One region of the Nonomuraea coxensis DSM 45129 genome, then DNA from elsewhere that is predicted to be linked to it. Evidence: riboswitches for the same ligand, from Rfam matches in the RefSeq annotation. Region 1 holds a riboswitch; the other holds the start of a gene.
The links. A riboswitch is a leader RNA that binds a small molecule or an ion and turns the genes downstream of it on or off. The one in region 1 is predicted to bind cyclic di-AMP.
Positions count from the first base shown of each region.

Region 2: linked by a shared signal. The riboswitch ahead of Nocox_RS25135 (CHAP domain-containing protein) and the one ahead of Nocox_RS43435 (hypothetical protein) in region 1 are both predicted to bind cyclic di-AMP.

Region 1 is NZ_CP068985.1:7,325,208-7,328,404, forward strand. It holds gene Nocox_RS34290 (alpha/beta fold hydrolase) at 45-890, opposite strand; gene Nocox_RS43435 (hypothetical protein) at 953-1,822, opposite strand; cyclic di-AMP (ydaO/yuaA leader) riboswitch at 2,030-2,165, opposite strand; gene Nocox_RS34300 (DUF5302 domain-containing protein) at 2,313-2,513, opposite strand; gene Nocox_RS34305 (rod shape-determining protein) at 2,675-3,197, shown strand, end outside.
Region 2 is NZ_CP068985.1:5,321,305-5,324,501, reverse strand. It holds gene Nocox_RS25145 (class II aldolase/adducin family protein) at 1-363, opposite strand, end outside; gene Nocox_RS25140 (PadR family transcriptional regulator) at 472-1,056, shown strand; gene Nocox_RS25135 (CHAP domain-containing protein) at 1,152-1,841, opposite strand; cyclic di-AMP (ydaO/yuaA leader) riboswitch at 1,854-1,989, opposite strand; gene Nocox_RS25130 (Gfo/Idh/MocA family protein) at 2,111-3,064, opposite strand; gene Nocox_RS25125 (aldo/keto reductase) at 3,085-3,197, opposite strand, start outside.

The DNA of each region.
Region 1 (3,197 bases):
CGCGGCCCGCGCCCTCCGTGCGGGGGGCGCGGGCCGCGGCGCGTTCAGGCGGTGGTGTGCTTGGTGATCTCGGCGACGATGTCGGGCCAGAGCGCGCGCGGCAGGTCGTGCCCCATCCCCGGGTACGTCACCAGGCGAGCCCCCGGGACGGCCGCCGCGGTGGCCTCGCCGCCCGCCAGGGGGACGAGCTGGTCGGCCTCGCCGTGCAGCACCAGGGTGGGCACGGTCAGCCGGCCGAGCGCCTCGACCCGGCTGCCGGACGCCATGATGGCGGCGAGCTGCCGGCCGGTGCCCGCCGGGTCGAAGCAGCGGTCGTAGGCCAGTCCCGCGAGGGTGGTGATGCGCTCGTGGTCCAGCTCGTAGCCGGGCGAGCCGATCATTGTCCAGGTGCGTACGGCCTGCTCCAGCACGCCGTCGCGGTCGGCGGCCGGCCGGGCCATGAGGATCGCGGCGGCCTCCGCCGTCGGCGGCGCGATCTCAGGGCCGGGGGTGGACATGATCGAGGTGAGGGTCAGCACGCGCTCCGGACGGCGGATGGCCAGCGTCTGGGCGATCATGCCGCCCATCGAGGCGCCCACCACGTGGGCCCGCGGCCAGCCGAGGGCGTCCATGAGGCCGGCGGTGTCCTCGGCCATGTCGTCCAGCAGGTACGGCGGAGCCGTGCCCGCGCCGGGCACCCCCGCCCCACCGACGTGCGTGGACAGCCCCGCGTCGCGGTTGTCGAACCGGACCACGTGGTGTCCCTGCTCGGCCAGGAGCTCACAGAGCCCTTCGTCCCAGTGGATGAGCTGGGCGCCGAGGCCCATGATGAGGAGCAGCGGGCGGCCTCCGGGGTCGCCGAAGCTCTCGTAGGCGATGTCGATGCCGTTGGCGGTTACGCGGGTCGTCACCGGACCAGAATCTCATTCTGGTCCGGTGACGTAAAGCGTTCTGAGCGGATGCCGGCGCCGGCTCAGGCGCCGCGCTTGAGCAGGCGCCGGAGGCGGTTACCGCCCAGCACCACGGCCCCGCCTCCCAGGGCCAGGGCGGCCCAGAGCAGGGCGCCGCCCACGCCGGTGCCCGCCTGCGCGGACTCGCCCTGGCGGACGGTCCCGGCCTGGCCGGCCGCGAGCTGGACGGCCGCGCCACCGGCGGAACCGCCGGCCACGCCCTGCGCCGGCGTCTCTGACTGGCCCGCCTTCTCCTGCACGGCCTTCGCCGCGCTCTGCGTGCCGGTCTTCGTCCTGACCTTCGCCGGCTGCGCGGTCCCGGTCGTCGCCGGCTTCTCCTCGGCCAGGACCTTCGGGGGCTCGGCCGGGTTGTTGTCACGCCGCGACCAGGCGCCGGTGGAGAAGGGGACCGGGTGGTTCTTCTTGCCGACCCCGGGGCCCCACTTGGTGATGACGTAGTCGACCTTGATGTGGCCCTGGCCGCCGATGCCGTCCACGCCCAGCGTGGCGGAGTTGAACCGGCCGCCGGTCAGCTCGGCGAAGGTCTTGGCGTCCAGGTCGAGCATGATGCCCCGGTTGGAGGGCACGCCTGGGCCGCGGTCGCCCACGAAGAAGGGCATCTTCTTGCCCTTGTACATCACGTAGCCCTCGGTCAGCAGGGGCCAGCTCGGGCTGGCGGCCAGCCCTTTCTGCATCGGCTTGCCGCTGGCCGGCAGGCCGGTGTCCCCGGCCCTGCCGGAGCCGTCGTCCCAGAAGTAGGAGGCGGTGGTCGAGCCTTTGAGCAGGATCTTCTCGTCGGTGTCAGCGTGGGCGGGGGCGGAGACGGCGGTGAGCGCGCCGAACGAGCAGGCGGCGAGCACGGCGCAGGAGCGCAGGCCGAAATAAGCAGACATGGAGCAGTGAGGTCCTTTGCGAGGGACAGGGACACGCGCTCAGGGGAGAAGGGCGCAGCCAGGGGAGAACACCTGACGGGGGAGGCTGCGCGGAGCGCGGAGGAGCCTGGACGAAGAGCCGCTCAGCGGGCGGCCGGCACTACGCTGTCGGGAATCTCGGCCGGTGGGGATCCGGTGTCCGGGGGTGTGACGCGGTACGACATGCGGGGGTCCTCTCCATCACGCCTACCGGGTTAGCTGACGGGTTCGGACGAGGAGATGCCCTACCGGCGTGCTGCCGGATTCACCCCAACGGACTGGGTCCCCGGTTCCCGAGAGGTTCGGGATTCGGCTGGTTGAATGGGCCACACTTAACCACGCACACAGGGACGAAAGCAAACGAATCGTCACGAATCGGACAAAAGATCTACCTGGCCGCCGGGCAAAGAAAAGGGAGGGCGCGGAATAACCGCGCCCTCCCTGGGCTACCGGACCTGCCGGACCTGCTGACTCAGCCGCCGCTCTTGCGCCTGAAGGATCGCTTGTTCGCGGCCGGGCCGTGCGTACCGTGGATCTTCGACGGATCGCCGCCCCTGCCACCCGCGCCGCCGGCCGCGTGCTGGCCACGCTTGCGCTCAAGCGCCTCGCGGAACTTGCGCTTCATCTCGTCCTCGGGAGTTTCGCTGACTTCCGGCTCCGGTGATTCCGCCATTGAGGACCTCCATGGTGTTGGGACACCCCCAGCTTCGCACGGTGTCCCTTACGACGCGAAACCGGTCCGTCAGGTAAAGGGGTACCGCTCGGTTCCTGGTGTTGCGTTGGGGTACGAGCGGATACAAATCCCGACATGATGGACAAATCGCCTGGACAGGCATGAGTGTCCTCGGCCTGGACCTGGCCGTGGATCTGGGGGCCGCGCGCACGCGGATCTACGCCAAGCGCAGGGGCATCGTCCTGGACGAGCCCTCCGCCGTCGTCCGCGACGCCAGGACAGGCAAGATCGTGGAGTACGGCGCGGAGGCCGACCCCACGAGCGGCCACGAGACCTGCCGGCCCGTCAGCGCGGGCCTGCCGGGCGACGGCGAGCTGACCCGGCGGCTGGTCAGGCACTTCCTGCGCAAGGTGCACCGGCGGCCCTTCGCGGCCCGTCCGCGCCTGGTCATGGCGTTGCCGGAGGGCGCCACGTCCATCGACAAGGCGGCCCTTCGGGACGTCGCCTACGACGCCGAGGCCCGCGGGCTCATGCTCGTCCCGCACGGGCTCGCGGCGGCGCTGGGCGCGGGCGTGCAGGTACGCGACGGCACCGGGCGGATGGTCATCGACATCGGGCAGGACGTGGCCCGCGTGGCCGTCCTGTCCCACGGCGCGGTGGTGGCCGCGGCCACGGTGCCCGTCG
Region 2 (3,197 bases), 2.0 Mb from region 1:
CACGGGCACCTCGGGCCCGAGGAAGGCTCCCTGCCCGTGCAGCGGCCGGATGGGCACCCCGGCGGCGGCGAGGGCGGTGGCGGTGGGCGGCTGCGCCCGGCAGACGGCCAGGACGCCGGGGCGGGCGCGGGCGATCTCGACGTGGATCCACGCCTCGCGCGGCGCCCCCGCGGGCAGGTCGGCGGCGTCGAGGGGGATCTCGGCGTACGGGGACGCGGCGGTGAGGGTGCCGAGGGGGACCGGCGGCGTCATCAGCAGCCGGTCGCCGCCGGTCCGGGCGGAGACGTGCCCGAACGCGGTCACCAGCCCCGCCGCCGCCAGCGCCCGCCCGGCCCTGGACAGCTCGTCCGGTAAGTGCTCCATCGGTCGCCCACCCTGCTCGCGAGATCGTTCCGAAGACAGGGAGGACAATACATGTATCTCCATACCTGTTCTAGAGGAACGGATCAGGCTCTCCCTATGCTGGAGGGCATGTCGCTTCAGCACGCGCTGCTCGGCGTCCTGGAGGCGCGCCCCATGAACGGGTACGAGCTGACCCGCTTCTTCGAGGCCGCCCCGCGCTGGGTGTGGTCGGCGCCGCAGAGCCAGATCTATCCCACGCTGCGCCAGATGGAGCAGGCCGGGCTCATCGAGGGCCAGAAGGAGATCCGGGGCACCAGGCTGAGGCGGACCGTCTACTCCATCACCGAGCGCGGCCTGGCGGAGCTGCGCGCCTGGCTCGGCACCGCCCACACCCCGCCGCCGGCGCGGGACGCGTTCTTCCTCCAGGCGCTGTTCTTCGACATGATCGAGCCGGACCGGGCGGCGTCGGTGCTCAAGGCGTTCATCGCCGAGCAGGAGCAGCTCGCCGCCGAGTGGCGGGCGCACAGGGAGGCGCTGCTGGCCAAGGACACGCCCCTGCTCAAGGAGCGGCTGAAGAACCGCCCCGCGGGCGAGCACGACCGCATCGCCGCGCTGAAGGCGCACGTCTTCGCGGGCCAGATCGCCGTCGCGACGGCCCGCGCCGCGTGGGCCCGCGAGAGCCTGCGGCTGCTGGAGGAGCCCACGCCGCCCTGACGGGCGGGGCCGCCGACGCCGACGAGCGCGCGTCCCCGGGCGAAAGGGACACGCGCTCGTACGTGCGGAAGGTCAGGGGGCGTGCGGGAGGGAGGTCAGGAGGCGTACTCGGGGTAGCCGTAGCCGACGACCTGCGACTTCGGCCGGACGCGCTCCTCCACCTTGCCGTTGCCGGTGTTGCCCTCGATGGTGGAGATGGTGCCGTTCTGGTTGTCCTTCACGACGAACCCGACGTGGTCGATGGCGTCGAGGCTCTTGCTGCCGTCCCAGGCGAAGAAGACCACCGCGCCGGGCTTGGCGAGGGTGCCGAAGCGGTCGTTGGCCTTGAACCACTTGGCGTGGGTGACGGTGTAGGCGTCCCAGCCGACCTGGGGGCGGGCGCCCGTCTTCTCGCCGACCCAGGAGACGAACATCGCGCACCAGGGGGCGTTGAGGTAGCCGGCGGGGGTGCCGCCGTCGCGGGCGATGGTCTCGGCGGCCCGCTGCGAGGCGGCGTACCACTGCTGGTACGGGGTGCCGCCGCCGGCGGAGTTCTCGCTGGTGCCCACCTGGGAGCGGGCCACGGCCAGCACCTGGTCGGCGGTGACCTGGATCCTGCTCTCCTGGGCGCGGGCGCGGGGGGCGGAGCGTTCCGCGGGGTTGTTGAGGGTGCTGCCGCCGTGCTGCCCGGTGACCGGAGGGGTGTCGGCGTACGCGGCCTGCGAGCCGAACGTGGCGGCGGCCACGGTCGCGCCGATGACGGCGAGGCTCAGCTTTTGGGCAGCGGTGAAGCGGTGCTTGGCCATCGAGGGGGTTACTCCTTGCTTCCATGCCGCTTACCGGGTTAGCTGACGGGTTCGGACGTGGAAGCTGTCCTACGGCACGTGGTGCCGATTCACCCCGAAGGACGTGGGTCCCCGGTTCCGCGCGTGGCGGATTCAGCGGTCACAGGACGATCCTGTGATGTGATCTCACTTGCGATGGTCAGACATAATCCGACAAAACGGACTTATGCCCTGAGGTGCACCATAAGGTAATACACACGGCAAGAGATTACAACTCCATAAAAGCCAGGTCAGGAGAGCTGTTGCCGGGCGTCGGCGAGGAGCACCATCATGGCAAGGGACTCGTCAAGCGGCATGATCGCCGATTCGGTCCGCCCCTCGGCCACGGCGGCCCGCACCTCGCGCACCTCGCCCGCGTAGCCGTTGTCGGCCGGATCGAGCACGTGCTCCTCGGGCTCCATGCCGGGCGCGGACAGCACGATCCGCTGCGGCGCCCAGAACGCCGCCGGGATCTCCGCCCGCATGCCGGTGCCCACGACGTGGGCGGAGTTGGGGTAGTGCGCGAGCAACGAGGTCGCCACCACGGCGTGCCGCCCCCCGGCGTACGTCAGCAGCCCGGCCGCCTCCGCGTCCACGCCGCTGGGCGCGAGGGAGCCCGTGACCCGCAGGCTCTCCGGCATCCCGAGCAGCAGCTGCGCCAGCCCGAACGGGTAGATGCCGAGGTCGAGCAGCGCGCCGCCGCCCAGTTCCGGCGCCCACAGCCGGTGCGCGGCGTCATAGGGGTGCGCGAAGCCGAAGGACGCCTGCACCGAGCGGATCTCCCCGAAGCGCTCGTCGGAGGCGATCAGGCGGATCAGCGGGTTGAACCGCATCCACATGGCCTCCATGAGGAAGACGCCCGCCTCACGCGCCAGGCGCACCATCGTCTCGGCGTCGGCCACGCTCGCCGCGAGCGGCTTCTCGCACAGCACGGCCTTGCCGTTCGCGATGGCGGCCGCCGCCACCGGGAGGTGCTGGGCGTGCGGCGTGGCGACGTAGACCGCGTCCACGGCCGGGTCGGCGCACAGGTGCTCGTAGGAGCCGTACGCCGACTCCGCGCCCAGCGTCGCGGCCAGCGCCCGCGCCCGCCCGAGGTCGCGGGAGCCGACGGCGGCCACCCGCATGCCCGGCTCGGCCGCGATGGCCGCCCCCACGGTCTGAGCGATGCCGCCGGTCGCCGCTATGCCCCACGCAAAATCTCGCACAAGGCGAGATCGTAGAGGGTTCAGGCGCCGTTGAACGTGTCGGGGTCCGGCCCGAGGCGCTTGCCCTGGTTGAGCGCCCCGATGGCGGCCATGTCCTCGGCGTCCAGGATGAAGCCGAACACGTCGATGTTCT